One region of the Salirhabdus salicampi genome, then DNA from elsewhere that is predicted to be linked to it. Evidence: riboswitches for the same ligand, from Rfam matches in the RefSeq annotation. Region 1 holds a riboswitch; each other region holds the start of a gene.
The links. A riboswitch is a leader RNA that binds a small molecule or an ion and turns the genes downstream of it on or off. The one in region 1 is predicted to bind cyclic di-GMP.
Positions count from the first base shown of each region.

Region 1 (4,804 bases):
ATAAAGAAAATTTTTCCCATTTACTTCGAAACATTTTAACAGAAAAAAGCTGTGAGTAAATCACAGCTTTTTTACGTTAAATGTGCAATAAACGCGGTTGCTATACCAAAATAGATAAACAAGGATAATATATCATTAACGGTAGTAATTAATGGCCCTGATGCAATTGCTGGATCGACATTTAATTTATACAATATGATCGGAATAATTGTTCCCGCTAACGTCCCTATAATTAATGTGATAACAAGTGAACTTCCAACAACAAGACCGAGAAACGGATTGTCTTGCCATACGTATGCAATAATTGCAATTAATAGGCCGCAAACAGTACCAATGATTATCCCTACACCAAACTCCCGTAAAATTAATTTGGTCACGACCGATTTATGTATATCCTTTTGTATAAGACCACGAACTACAACTGCTAATGATTGTGTACCTGTATTCCCCGTCATGCCTGCAATCATTGGCATGAAAAAGGATAATGCCACAACGCGAGACAGGGTTTCTTCAAATTGACTAATGATTGTACCTGAAACAACCCCAATAAAAAGTAACACAATGAGCCAAGGTAAGCGACGATACGCAGCAACAAAGGCTTTTGTATCAAAATCAATTTCTTTACCTGATGCTGATAATTTTTCAATATCCTCATTCGCCTCTTTTATGACAACATCAATAATATCATCTACGGTAACAATCCCTAAAAGTATATCATTTTGACCAACAACTGGGATTGCGACGAAATCATACCTTTCAATAAGCTGTGCTACCTCTTCCTGGTCAGTATCGGCATTAACAGAAATCACTCTAGTAAACATAATGTCTTCTATCTTTGCTTCAATATCAGCTAAAATTATTTCTCGATATGAAACAACACCAACTAAACGTTTTGCTTCGTCAATTACATATAAATAATTAATGGTTTCAGCTAGTTCGGCAAATGATTTTAATTTTTCAACCGTTTGTCTCACCGTATAATGTTTCGGTATCCACACAAAACGATTTGTCATTAACCGCCCTGCTGTTTCAGGAGGGTAGTTCATTAAATTCTGAACAATTTTGGATTCTTCTGTTTTCATTCCTGACAGGAGAGTTTCAACTTGCTCTTCGTCTAATTCTCCAATCATACTTGCAATATCATCATTGTCCATTAAATCCATTACTTTAGCAGATTTTTCAATCCCTAATTTGGTTAATACTTCTAGTTGTTTTTCTTTGTCTAATTCTTGAATTAAGTCTGCTAATTGTTCAGTTTCTAATAAAAGCAAAAATTGAACTTGTTGTTTCGCCTCTAGCAACTCATATATACGAGCAATATCATACGGTTGTAATTCATCTAGAACAGATTGAAAATCGTTCTTTCGTGATTTGTGGAGTATGTCAATAATATGATCTTTCGTATTATGCTCTGCCATAAATATGTTCCCCTTTGTGCCACGAATAACTGCTTCCCTATTTTATTTAACCAGACCATAACCACTATAAACATATTTCCATTAATATGAAAGGCTATCTTATATTATCTCCTACTCAAAATAAGGTATGTATGCTGTGCAAGTCAAAAAGGAAGCCATAGTCAACGTCGATATATATGAAAGTTATTTCCACTTCCATATAGGGAGATTGAATCATTTTTAAAGATGTGCTTGTCTTCAAAACGATTTCAACTATAATATGCTTAACAATTAAAAAAAGTTTTTTCCCACACCCCCAAAAGAGCATTTAAGGCTTCGTATATTGTAGTAGATTTAAGGGGTACTAAAATACAGTTAATTGTTTAATGGCAAACTTAGTGAAAACTAAGGACGCAAAGCTATAGGGGCTAATGGATTACACCTATGCCAGCCAGCTACCGGTTACTGGATAAACACATCCACGTAAGCGGATGTGTTTTTTATTAAGATAGGTAGGGAGGGGAATTGTTGAAGCGGCACATATTGTTAAGCTTAATCTTCATGTTCTTATTGGTCATCGTTCTCGCAGCATGTAAGAATGAGAATCAACGAGATGAGAATCATCAAAACAAGTTTGATGATCGAAAAGAAGAACAAGAAGTGTTATACGATAACGATGATTTCAACCTAATAGTATATGAAACTGATAGTTGGAACGTTGATGAAGAGAAAAAGGATGAACATAAGCTTATCGTATCCTTTCAAAATGAACAGTCAACAGCCATCATAACATCAGTCAATACAGAGAAAAACTTTGATGAAATTAAACAAGAACTAAAAACCGCCTCAGGAAACGTAGAGATTATTCAAAACAGCGCAAACCAAATATCCTTTAAATCAAAGCGAAAAAGTAGTATTCGAACTGATATTTACTTAGAAAAGCAAGATCATCATACGTATATCTACAGTTTTAAAACGCCTGTAGCCAAGTACGATGAGGCAGCTGCAGAAAGTATAAACCAATTCAAAACGAATATAACCATAAATTAAAAGGAGTGTATATTATGAAAAAACTAACAAGTATTGTCTTAAGTTTTGCTATTATAACCGGAGGACAAGTATTCGCCGATGAACATGAAACAGATGAGCGTGAAATAGAAGTTGTAAGCCCTGATTCAGATCTTTACGACACGACACGTGAAATGGAAGACGCAGAATATGCGTTAACCGAGGATTCGGTTGATAAGGTCATTCTTCAAGATGAATATGCCGATAAAAGATTAAAAGAAGCTGAACTCGTCATTGAGACAGGCGATGAGGAAAAAGCAGAAGAATTACTTGAAGATGCTGAAGAGAACGTTAGTGAAGCAGAAAGAGTGTTAACAGAAGCAGAGGAAAAAGGCGAAGATTTATCTGAAATTGAGAGAGTTGTTACAGAAAATGTTCAAAAACGTACAGAACAGTTAAATACGTTATTAGAACGTGAAGATTTACCACAGGCTGCAAAAAATAGTATTCAAAACGCATTAAAACACCAAGAAAAAGCTGTTACTAAACTACAAAAAGCTCTAGATAAAGCAAATAAAGCTTTAGAAGAAGCGGAAACTGAAGAAGAAGTAGAAAAAGCATTAGAGAAGGCTGAAAAAAAGGCTGAAAAAGCACTAGAAAAAGCGGAAAAGAAAGCGGAAAAGGCGGAAAAGAAAGCTGATAAAAAAGCGAATAAAGGAAAAGGTAAGAAAAAGGGTCACAAAAAAGATGATGATGACGATGAAGAACGCGAAGACGAAGAGCGTGAAGATGAACGCAAAGATGAAGAACGCGAAGGCGAAGAGCGTGAAGATGAACACAAAGATAATGATGATGAAGATGATGACGAAGACGATGATGACGAAGATGACGAATAATTTTTATAAGTAATGATTAGTAACCCTCCTGTTGGAGGGTTTTTATTTTTGTTTTTGTTAAAACCTATTGTATGGTAGCCTATATATAACCTAGTAAAAAGAAAGTAAGTGGTGTTCATCAATGAATCTACATGTTAAATTTTATTTATTCATTATCTTAATACTTTATAGTCTCGCTTTTCCTGTTGAAATTTACGCCCACTCTTCCATTGAAAAAACGTCTCCCCAGAACAATCGTGAAGTTACGGAAAACATAAAAAAAATTGAGATCTGGTTTCAAGACCCAATTGAAATCCATTCTGAATCTATCACGATAAATAGGGATGACGAAATGATAGATATCGGTAACGTGCATTTACGGAATGAACGTAACACTCACATCGAAATTATGTTTGATAGAACGTTACGTCCAGGCCATTATAGTGTCGAAATAGAGGCAATCGCTCAAGACGGAGATGTGATAAGGGAGAATTTTCAATTCTACATAAGTACAACTCATAAAGAAAACAATGAAACTAAAGATTTAAAACTGATTACTTCCAAGCCCAAAGACGGTGATTTAGTTAAGGGACAAGTTGATGAAATCGAATTATGGTTTAACGAACCTGTTCAAGTTGCAATGATGGGCTTATTTAACGATCAAAAACAAATGATTATGAATGAACCTATCGTAGACCCAAATGACCCTAGCCATGTAACACTACATGTGGAAGAACCACTTGAAATGGGGAGTTACCAACTGTCATGGTTTGTCCGTCCAGCAGATCCAGACAAAAATGAAGAAAAAATGGGAATCTTTTATTTTGCCGTAAACGAATTTACCTCAATAGAAGGTCAACAGGAGATAGATCAACCATCACTTATTACCAACTTCGATACAAAACAATTCAGTCACTTCCTGATGATTGGAGGTATACTGGTACTGTTTGGCCTATCTTGTTACCAGCGGTTCATAGCAATAAGGACTAATAATAAGAAGATAGACTGGATTAATCTATGTTTGCTATTTATTACACTCCTTGGATACATTATATACTTACTTTATACAATAAACGTTTTATCTGTAGAAAGCTTTCAAGAACTAATCAAATTAAACATATTCCAATTCCCTACCGTACAAGTATTCTTCATACTATGTGCTTTTATGTTTAAAAGGTATCGTTACGTATTATTCGCCCTCTCTTTATTATTATTTTCTTTTTATACAGGGCACTCATCTTATCCTAGATATGGTGGGATGATTAATATAACAATGAACTCAATACACCTTCTTTCCATCGGAATCTGGATTGGAGGGTTAGTTGGGTTACTTACAGGTGTACGTACGAAAGCATTACTGACAAAGTTTTCCAAGTGGGCTCTCATTAGTGTAATGCTTACTATTGTGACCGGAATTTGGATGTCAATTCAATTTGTTCCCTCTTACACTTTTTCCTCCTGGGCGAGCAGCAATTGGGGAACATTTATAATAATTAAAATCATTCTCGTCATCATAGTGAGCAT
Region 1 covers NZ_JANBWE010000001.1:211,250-216,053, reverse strand. Annotated here, with positions in the region: gene NLW78_RS01125 (YaiI/YqxD family protein) at 1-59, shown strand, start outside; gene mgtE (magnesium transporter) at 72-1,418, opposite strand; cyclic di-GMP riboswitch class I at 1,776-1,860, shown strand; gene NLW78_RS01115 (hypothetical protein) at 1,926-2,447, shown strand; gene NLW78_RS01110 (DUF5667 domain-containing protein) at 2,462-3,301, shown strand; gene NLW78_RS01105 (copper resistance CopC/CopD family protein) at 3,423-4,804, shown strand, end outside.

Region 2 (4,804 bases), 330 kb from region 1:
GCTCCTAATAAGAAAGGAACAACTGGCCAAACTCGTTCTTGCTCACCATGTTGCGCTTGCATTGGATCTGGAAATTGTGGAAATTGATTATACATTGAAAGTCCCCCTTATGTGAATTCATAACCATTTTATGAAAGTTTCTTCGGATTGGTTTTTTGCACATAAGATATATTATTGTAGAAGAAAATAACGTAAATAGGTTCATAATGGGGGGTTCTGCACCAATGATTCCTTTTAAAAGGTTGAAAAAATAGGCGTTTATCTACAAAAAAAGACTGAAATGTTTACGCATTTCAGTCAATCCTAGGAAAAGTAGGTATATTCGACCTCTACCCTGGCTGAAACAGAAAGCATACCTGGTTCGGTTGGGAATTCAACATTAGATACCATTGTATTTATCATTGTTTGCGGAGTGCTTGTGCTTGTTAACTCCGTAATCCGTTCAGGTGTACGGTGAAGTGATACACCGATTGTTTCAGCAGTCGATGACGCTTTTTTTTGTGCATTTTGCAACGCCATACGTAATGCTTTTTCGTAATACACGTCCGATTGTAACACGGTGAACTGAATGTTTGAGACATAATTAGCACCATTCGATATAGCTTTATCAACGATTTGACCTATATTAGAAATGTTGTTGGACTGAATGATCATCATGTGTGTTACACGATATCCACGGAATATTTGTTTGCCATTTTCATAGTCATATTCCATGTTAACGTGAAACTCCTTTGTTTGAATATGCTCCCTATCTATCTGTAACTGAAGCAGTGCGTCAATTACACGGGAAGATGCTAATCCATTTTCTGATAAAGCAGTATTTAAACTTTCGTGTATTGTTATGACACCAAGTGTAATATAAGCTACATTAGGTTCGATGTTCACTTTTCCTTCTCCATATACCTTCAAAATGGAAGGATGGTTTCGAGTTGGAACTCTAGGAGATTGAATCATGGAGTAATCATAATTCAATGGGAACGCCTCCTTTCTATTCTTATATAATGTATTCAATAAGTTAAGTCTTGATATTAGGAGGAACATGAATGAGTAAAGCGATGTTTTTAGATCGAGATGGAGTCATTAACGAAGTACTGACGAATCGAGTAAAGTTTGTCAATAAGCCGAAAGATTTTTATTTTTTAGATGGTGTTGGTGAAGCGATAAAATTATTTAATGACAGTGGCTATAAAGTGTTTGTTGTCACAAATCAAGGTGGGATCGGTCTCGGGCACATGAAAGAATCGGATTTACATAAAGTGCACGACAAAATGCGTGAAGACTTAAAGGAGTACGGAGCAGTCATCAATGATATAGCTTACTGTCCCCATAAGCCCCATGCGAATTGTCCATGTCGTAAACCAAAGCCGAAAATGATTCTTGATTTAGCTGAAAAATATGACATTGATGTAAAACAGAGTTTTATGGTTGGTGATCGAGAAGCTGATATTCTTGCAGGGAAACGCGCAGGAACGAAAACTGTATTAATTGGGAATAGGGAGGAAGTAAATATCGAGGCGGATGCAGTGTTTTCCGATTTATTATCGGTAGCGAACTGGTTGTCTGAATACGAGTAGGGTTTATTTTTTTCAATTTTTCGTTAAATGTTTTATTATAGAGAGAGAAATAACAGGGAGGGGTTAACATGTCTGAAAAGGTAACGATTAAAGTAAACGATAACGGATCGTTTCGAGTGAGCGGTGATGTTGAACTGGTGGATGCTGAGGGAAATGTGTTTGAAACGAAAAAGAGCTTCTCACTATGTCGTTGTGGTCAGTCAGCGAAAAAGCCATTTTGTGACGGAACACATAAAAAAATTGATTTTGATAGCAAACCTAGGGCAAAATAAAGAAACGCTGTTGAGTTCTACTCAACAGCGTTTCTTTCGATTAAAGTTTGTTCATTTCACTTTTTAATTGTAATAAATGTCGTCGGGAATCTTCCCTAATGTCCATAAATGTTTCCATAACATCCTTAGGGAAAGTGTATTCACGTAAAAATTTATCATACATTGAAATGTTCCGGTGTTCTGCATGAATAACTGTTTTGAAAGCCTGCCTTAAGGATGACTCCCGTACTACATAGTGCTCAGCATTGGCGTTATGTGTAGGAACTGAAATGTCGTATTTCCCGGCTAAGTATAGTAGATCTTTTACATTTTCTTTATCAGCAAACTGAATCTCAGTAAAAGGCTTTGGCGTTCCATATTGCTCCATGATGACATCGTAACGTACTTGAGCTAGAAATTCATCTTCAAGAGCATATGTAATCGCTTTGTTTAAATCAATCGATTGGTCCTGTAGTGCGCCCTTTGCCCCAAAATGATTTGGTATTTGGGCATGTACTGTCATATGTAGGCTCAATAAAAAAACAATGCAAGTGGAAATCACAATTCTCATTCCATACCACCTCGTTCTTATAATCATTATATTAATACATTTCCCCAGTTTGGAAACATCATTCACACCTATAAGACGAATACATACTACATAATGAGATAGGAGTTTCATTTTCACTTCTATATAGGAAAAAAGTTACATATATATGGAATTGGTATACCAGTGAGTGTTTCAGAAAAAGGCAACCCTGTTGAAAGATAGGGGCGCAAAGCTACAGGTTTAAGTAATACATCAGGTGTGTACTACTAGACGGCTGAGCTGCCTGAAATACTGATGTATTTTAGGGGGAATGAGATGATACGCAAGGCTGGTTTGAACTTGGATCAAGAATGGGTTGAGTTAATTCTTGAAGCATTAAGAGAAGGGATAAGTAAGGAGGAGATTCTAAAATATTTAGGAGAGAATAATCAGAAGTAGAGCAGAGCAAAAAATGTTCTCCATAACAAACAATAACCTTCCATATATGGTATAATAATGAAAAGGAAGGTGTCCATATTATGATCGGAGAACGGATTAGAAAGTACCGTAAATATAGAAAGATGTCTCTATCAGAGCTTGCTGAAAAAGCAGGTGTCGCAAAATCGTATATAAGTTCCATAGAGAGAAATATACAATCCAATCCATCTGTTCAATTTCTTGAAAAAGTAGCCCAAGTTCTTGGTATACCAGTGAATCTTTTACTATTTCAAGAAGAAGAAAACCAGTTGAAACAAACACTTGATGCTGACTGGTTACAATTAGTTCAAGAGGCAATGACTTCAGGAGTATCAAAAGAAGAGTTTAAAGATTTTATTGAATATAATAAGTGGAAACAGGAACAGAAAGAATAACAAAACGTTCAACGGGATCAACTACCGATTGAACGTTTTTTATGTGCGAACGGCAGATGGTTTTCGTTTAACCTTGTTGTAAATAACGATTGTCACGATGAGAAAATAGGCACCATACAGTAAAAGTGAGCCTGTGATACTTTCAGTAGTTTGGTAACCAGCAAGCGTGAATATGATGATTCGAGGCAGTATACCAAATGAAGTAGCAATTGTAAACATAACCCAATTTACGTTTGTACTACCACACATAATGTTGACGACCGGTGAAGGCAAGATAGGAAATATACGTACACCTAATATCGTAATAAATGCATGTTCTTGAAATAACGTATCATAATGTTTTGCCTTTTCATACTTATTCAAGAAGTTTCGCATGAAATCTCTGAATCCATACCGTGCCATAAAAAACATTGTCATCGTCCCAGTCATAACACCTGTGAAAATAATAAGGGTGCCTGTTACGACTCCAAACAACGAACCGACAATTCCAGTCGCAACGATGAACGGAACGATTGGAAAGAATACAAGTAATGAGAAAAAGAATATACTTATATAAATCGCTAAGTCATTGCCCGAGTGAATGGTAAATAAAAGTGTATCTTTGGTTAAAACAAATGATAATACGATTACGGCATAGATAATAATGGAAATCCATTTCTTCATGTCATCACCCTTTTATAAACTAAAAAAACAGCCTTGATTTATGTATGACAATCATCAAGGCTGCTTAGTCCTGTTTGTTCTTTATAGAATTTCTCCTTTGATAGACATATAAACTAGCGCCAATCAGAATGAAAACGGATCCTATTAAGAAATAATTAAAAAACGGCGTAGAAGTTGAAGGCAATCGTTTATCTACAGGCAATACCCCACCTAACGTTCCTTCAACATAAACTTTGAATTGAAACTCGCTTCCTAAACCTTGAAATTCGTTTGTAAGTTCAGTCGGAATCTCAATGAGGAATAACAAATTTTCGCTCGTTTCACTTTGTAGAGTACGCTCATCTAATTGCTGAAAATCTTTAAGTTTACCATTGAAAATGGTATTTTCACCTTCGTCTTTTATCTGTAGTAAAAGTTGATTATAAAAATGTTCAGATCCATCTGTAAACGTATTGTTGATCAAATATGTTAATTGCTCTTTCCCGTTATTCGCAATTTGAAAAGAGCGGGCGACCGAATCCCCAGGTTTCGTATTACGTAAGTCAAAAAGGATTTTTTGTGGTTTTACAGATATATCGATTACTGCTTGGCGTTCATTATCGTGAGTACTAGCAATAGTTGAAATCGGTATCAACACGAGAAGGAAAAAGATTATCATTATGTGAGTTTTTCTCATAACTTTGCTCCTCAATGTCTAGTTAATAGGTAGAAAAGGTGGGAGGACCCACCTTTTCTTGTAAGATGCAAATTAATCAGTTACTTCTTCGTTATGTGTAGCGTCACCTTTTGTTCTAGGGTCTGGCATGCTATCACCGTCAGCAGAACTTTCTACTTCGTTGTTAATTTCGCCATTTCCATGATTCGTATCTACATGAACACCATCCCACTGAGTGGCTTCCAGATTAAAGAAGAAAT
Region 2 covers NZ_JANBWE010000001.1:539,360-544,163, forward strand. Annotated here, with positions in the region: gene NLW78_RS02815 (hypothetical protein) at 1-95, opposite strand, end outside; gene NLW78_RS02820 (SIMPL domain-containing protein) at 304-972, opposite strand; gene NLW78_RS02825 (D-glycero-alpha-D-manno-heptose-1,7-bisphosphate 7-phosphatase) at 1,044-1,574, shown strand; gene NLW78_RS02830 (CDGSH iron-sulfur domain-containing protein) at 1,643-1,846, shown strand; gene NLW78_RS02835 (ferritin family protein) at 1,887-2,396, opposite strand; cyclic di-GMP riboswitch class I at 2,567-2,662, shown strand; gene NLW78_RS02840 (anti-repressor SinI family protein) at 2,691-2,813, shown strand; gene NLW78_RS02845 (helix-turn-helix domain-containing protein) at 2,894-3,226, shown strand; gene NLW78_RS02850 (TVP38/TMEM64 family protein) at 3,266-3,889, opposite strand; gene NLW78_RS02855 (TasA family protein) at 3,954-4,565, opposite strand; gene NLW78_RS02860 (TasA family protein) at 4,638-4,804, opposite strand, start outside.
Region 2: linked by a shared signal. The riboswitch ahead of NLW78_RS02840 (anti-repressor SinI family protein) and the one ahead of NLW78_RS01115 (hypothetical protein) in region 1 are both predicted to bind cyclic di-GMP.

Region 3 (4,804 bases), 710 kb from region 1:
CATATTATACTCATATCTAACTTCTTTAGGGTTTCCTTTTTTAATAAGATATTTATCGTCACCATTCCGGATCCATAAAAACGATATGTCAGTTTTAGATTGTAACTCTAGGTGATAGTATGGTTTATCTTGTAGCACTGACCTCACAACCCTTTCTTTTTTCGAAAAGTTTTCTATAATTCTTAACACATTTTACCACATCTTCGCTAATTCGTAATAAAAATAAGGTTATGGAGATCTCCATAACCTTAACTCTTCGTGTTTCGTTTTTTAGCTCTTTGTTCTAATTGTGATCTTGGTTGTTGATCTGCTACGTCCTCAGACAATCCCTGGGGATTAACACTTGAATCAACTTTTCCTTTATTACTTCTTCTTTCCTTTTTCAATGTATGAACACCTCCACGGTTTATTGTGCCATTGAAAAAGGAATTTATTTAAACGACCTTCGACTTCTTTATATAATCCGTTAGTTGTTCCTTAGGAATAGGCGGACTATAATAATATCCCTGAACATACAGGACTCCTTCAGATTTGAGAGCCTGTAGCTGTTCTTCTGTTTCTACTCCTTCTACTATCGTCAATAATTCCAAATCTTTAGCCAATTGTAACATTCGTCTAAGAATCGTACTGTTTTTCTTATCCTGTACGATATCCTTAATAAAGGAACGATCTATTTTCAAGACATCTAACGGGAGATCATGTAAATAAGTTAAGGAAGACAAACCTGTTCCAAAATCATCTAATGCAATTTGAATTCCTAAGCCTTTCAACTGTTGTAATATAGAAATCGTATTTGAAACGTTTTCCATTGCCGCCGTCTCTGTAATTTCAAACTTGATTTGACTTGGGTTTACTTGTGTCTCATCTAAGATATTGGAGATCATATCAACTAAATAATGATAATAAAACAATTTTGATGATAAATTAATGGATATAATGACATCTGGCCAGTTTTTAGCATCCTCACAAGCTTTCCGTATAACCCACTCTGTTAAATCCTTAATTAATCCATTATTTTCTGCAATAGGAATGAACCGATTGGGGGGCAACATAGCCGTACTGTTGATGTTTCCACCTTATAAGTGCTTCTACTGCGTGGATTTTATTTGTCTCTACATTGAGAATAGGTTGGTAATGGAGGAAAAATTCTTCTTCTTTATTTGCTTGTCGCAAATCAGCCGACAGCAAAATTTCCTCTTCTACATTCTCGCTTAACTCGTCATTGAAAAACTGATAACCATTTTTCCCTTTGTTTTTCACATTATATAAAGCACGATCTGCATACTTAATAAGATCATCCGCTGTTTTGCTATGATATGGATACAGTGAAATACCAATAGATGGGGTGACAACAATTCGTATATTCTCTACTTCGATTGGTTTGTTAAGAACGTCAATAATGTTATCAGCGATTTCAATAACGGTTTCTTTCGTTACATCTTTCAGCAAAATAACAAATTCATCTCCACCAAACCTGCCCATAACATCCTGTTCCCGGATACACGTTTTTACAATTTGGACCAGTTTCTGTAATAACTTATCACCTACATTGTGCCCAAATGAATCATTCACCCATTTAAATTGGTCGCAATCAAAATATAAAACGGCTAATGTTTCATTTCGTCTTTTTGCTTTTTGAATTACTCGTTTTAGTTCATATTCAAAATATTGCCGGTTGGGAATTTTCGTTAGCATATCGTAATACGCCATATCCGTTAATTTTTGTTCATATGTTTTTCGATCCGTAATATCCTTTGAGGATAGTACAATACTACGTATTTTTTTATCTTTCCCTACAATTTGAGTAAGGTTTGTTTCTAACCATATCCATTTCCCCTCTGCCGTATACTGCCGATATTCAATACTATTTGCTTTTTCATTGTACTGTTTCAATCCACAATTTATACTTTGTAATACTCTCCCAACATCTTCCGGATGAACCGTCGATATCCAAAAGCTATATTGCAACATCTGTTGTAATTGAAAGCCTAAGGCTTGTTCATATGATGGTGTCAAATAAATAATTTTTCCGTTGTCATCTATTTCTGCTACCATATCACTGGAGTGAGTAGCAATTAGTTCGTACCGTTTTTGACTATTTGATATGGCAAGTACACTTTTCCTATGGTCTAGTGTTGAGAATATAACTGAGATCGTAATTAATCCTAACGAAACAAGAGACACTTGTGCTGTTAAGAATTCTGGGTGAATAATGAAACTACTCCACGCAGTATCGGGGTGAACAGGTTCTTTTGAAATTTCAAACCCAGCCATAGCCGTATAATGCATTCCCGAAATAGCAAGTCCCATCAAAATCGCACTCGGTAAAATAAATGGACGATAGATTTTACCGCGATTGTTTAATTTTGATAGTAAAAGGAGTGCAAACGTAGATGCTACAATAGCTATGACAAAGGCAAGTGTTATATGATGAGCCGTGTGTTTCGTGTTAAAAGGAATGACCATTGCCTCCATACCAATCATGTGCATAACAGTAATACCAATCCCCATCAAAAATCCAGAAAGAATATACTTATATAAAAATTGGTTAAATACAACTGTTGAGTAAAAGGCGGTAAAAGATGTACCAACAGCTAATAACAAACTGAGCAATGTTAAAAGGCCATCGTATAAAATGGGAACGTTAATATCGTAAGCGATTAGACCAATGAAATGCATGGACCAAATCCCAATGCCCATTGTAAATGAGCCAATGATCATCCAAACTATTTGATGTCTTGTTTCCTTGTAATGTTGTACACGGTCGTTAATCGTTATTGCTGAATATGAGGCAAATATGGCGATTAAAATAGATAAAATTACCTCAGCCTGGTTATATGAAATGTCTATTTCACTCACAATGTTCTCTCCCTTTTAAGCGATATAAAAAGACAACTGCCCTTAAGTCGACAGTTGTCTTCTCATAAGAGGCGACCCGGCGATCATAGATAACATCTTTAGACCCGTAGTTTTGCGTCCCAGCATTTCTACTGGTTTGCCATTTTTCTCTATATTTAACCTTCTAATAATCATTACACAACAGACTTTATCTTTTGGATAGATTTTACCATCGAATTCATATCTAGTTCTTGCAACTTATGTGACACTTTCTCGATATCCATATCCCATTTTGCCGCTTCGAGGGAACAGTTAACAGGAACGTCACAATAAATTTTTGCTAGTTTTCTAGATAAATGTAACATTTCAAGGTGTTCACTTACTTTTTTTCGGACTCCATTTGGCAATTCGTCCAAATGTGCTAACATATTTTCGACGGTATGGTACTGGTGTAATAATTTAAGTGCGGTTTTTTCACCTACACCTTTCACACCAGGATAATTATCACTTGTATCTCCCATCAACCCTTTTAGATCGACAATTTGCGTTGGTGAAAGATTCTTTTCCTCATGAAAGTTTTGGGTGTTATACACTTTATAATTCCCTTGACCTTTTTTCATAATAGCTACTTCTACTCGCTCATCTACGAGTTGTAATATATCTTGATCCCCAGTCAAAATAAGCACATCATGATTAGTCCGATAAGATTCACTTAAGGTGCCAATACAATCATCAGCTTCATAGCCTTCCAAGCCAACATTAGGAACCCCAAAAGATTCCACTACATCTTTAACTAAATCAAATTGGGGTATCAATTCTTCAGGTGGTTCTGCGCGATTGGCTTTGTAAGGCTTATACAACTCAGAACGGAATGTTCGACTTCCCATATCCCAACAACAAATAACATGGGTCGGTTGAAACGTCTCGATTGCATTTAAGAAATATTTCAAAAAGGCGTAAATGCCATTTGTCGGCATACCTGTACTTGTTCTCATATAATTGCCAGAATAAGAGGTGGCAAAGAATCCTCTAAAAAGTAAAGCCATCCCATCTACTAACATTACTTTATCGTTATTATTCAATCGATTCGCTTCCTCTCTTTAAAAATCTACTTATTTATTGTAACACATGTCCGCAGTAAGAAGGGAATGTATAATTGTCCATGAACATTTGTAAAAAAGCAAAAAACAGCCATCCAATAATGAGATGGCTGTTTTCGTTATTGCAGATAATCTGGGTTTTGTTTTGAATGACCTTCCTCTATTTCGCTGAAAATATTTTCGTTGTTAACCTTAGGACTATAATTGGTCATGATTTTTTTAAACTCTCCGACTGTTAATGGCTTTGCATCATCGATTAATTCATACCCAATCTGACCATTTGGTTCTAGAGTAGCAACTTTTACATCCGCAATTTTGGTGATGCCTAGTTGTCGTAATCTCATTTCCAACTGATCAACAGTGAAACGTAACTTTTTTAAGTTTTCCACGTTTACACTACCGTTTTCAATGATGACTTTTGATTTGCCTGTAATAAACTTCTCTACAATATTAAATTTTAATTGTAAATATTCCATTATAATTAGTGTTCCAATAAAAATTGCTGATGCAACAAGTGTTCTCCATACACTCGTTTCAATGATTGGTTGAATAATTATAGAACCGATAGAAATCATTACTACCGTTTGGGCCAATGTCATTTGGGAGATCGATTTTCTTCCGGCTATACGCAATAGAAGAACTCCTGCAATAACAAGAAGCAATGAATTCCAAACTAAGCTCATGTTTTCACCTCTTTTACTTTCTTTAGTTACATATATTTTTTTCTTATTTTTGGTAAACATTCATGACTATTTTATTTTTTTGCATATAATTATATTTCATAAATTTAACACTTTTACAGTTAATTAAGGAAAGTGACTTACTCTATTTATCCAAACATAAGGTTATATTTTGCATATGGTATA
Region 3 covers NZ_JANBWE010000001.1:919,363-924,166, reverse strand. Annotated here, with positions in the region: gene NLW78_RS04900 (hypothetical protein) at 1-138, opposite strand, end outside; gene sspL (small, acid-soluble spore protein L) at 249-386, opposite strand; gene NLW78_RS04890 (EAL domain-containing protein) at 435-1,049, opposite strand; gene NLW78_RS04885 (diguanylate cyclase domain-containing protein) at 1,012-2,859, opposite strand; cyclic di-GMP riboswitch class I at 2,927-3,010, opposite strand; gene NLW78_RS04880 (5'-3' exonuclease) at 3,033-3,899, opposite strand; gene NLW78_RS04875 (DUF421 domain-containing protein) at 4,058-4,621, opposite strand.
Region 3: linked by a shared signal. The riboswitch ahead of NLW78_RS04885 (diguanylate cyclase domain-containing protein) and the one ahead of NLW78_RS01115 (hypothetical protein) in region 1 are both predicted to bind cyclic di-GMP.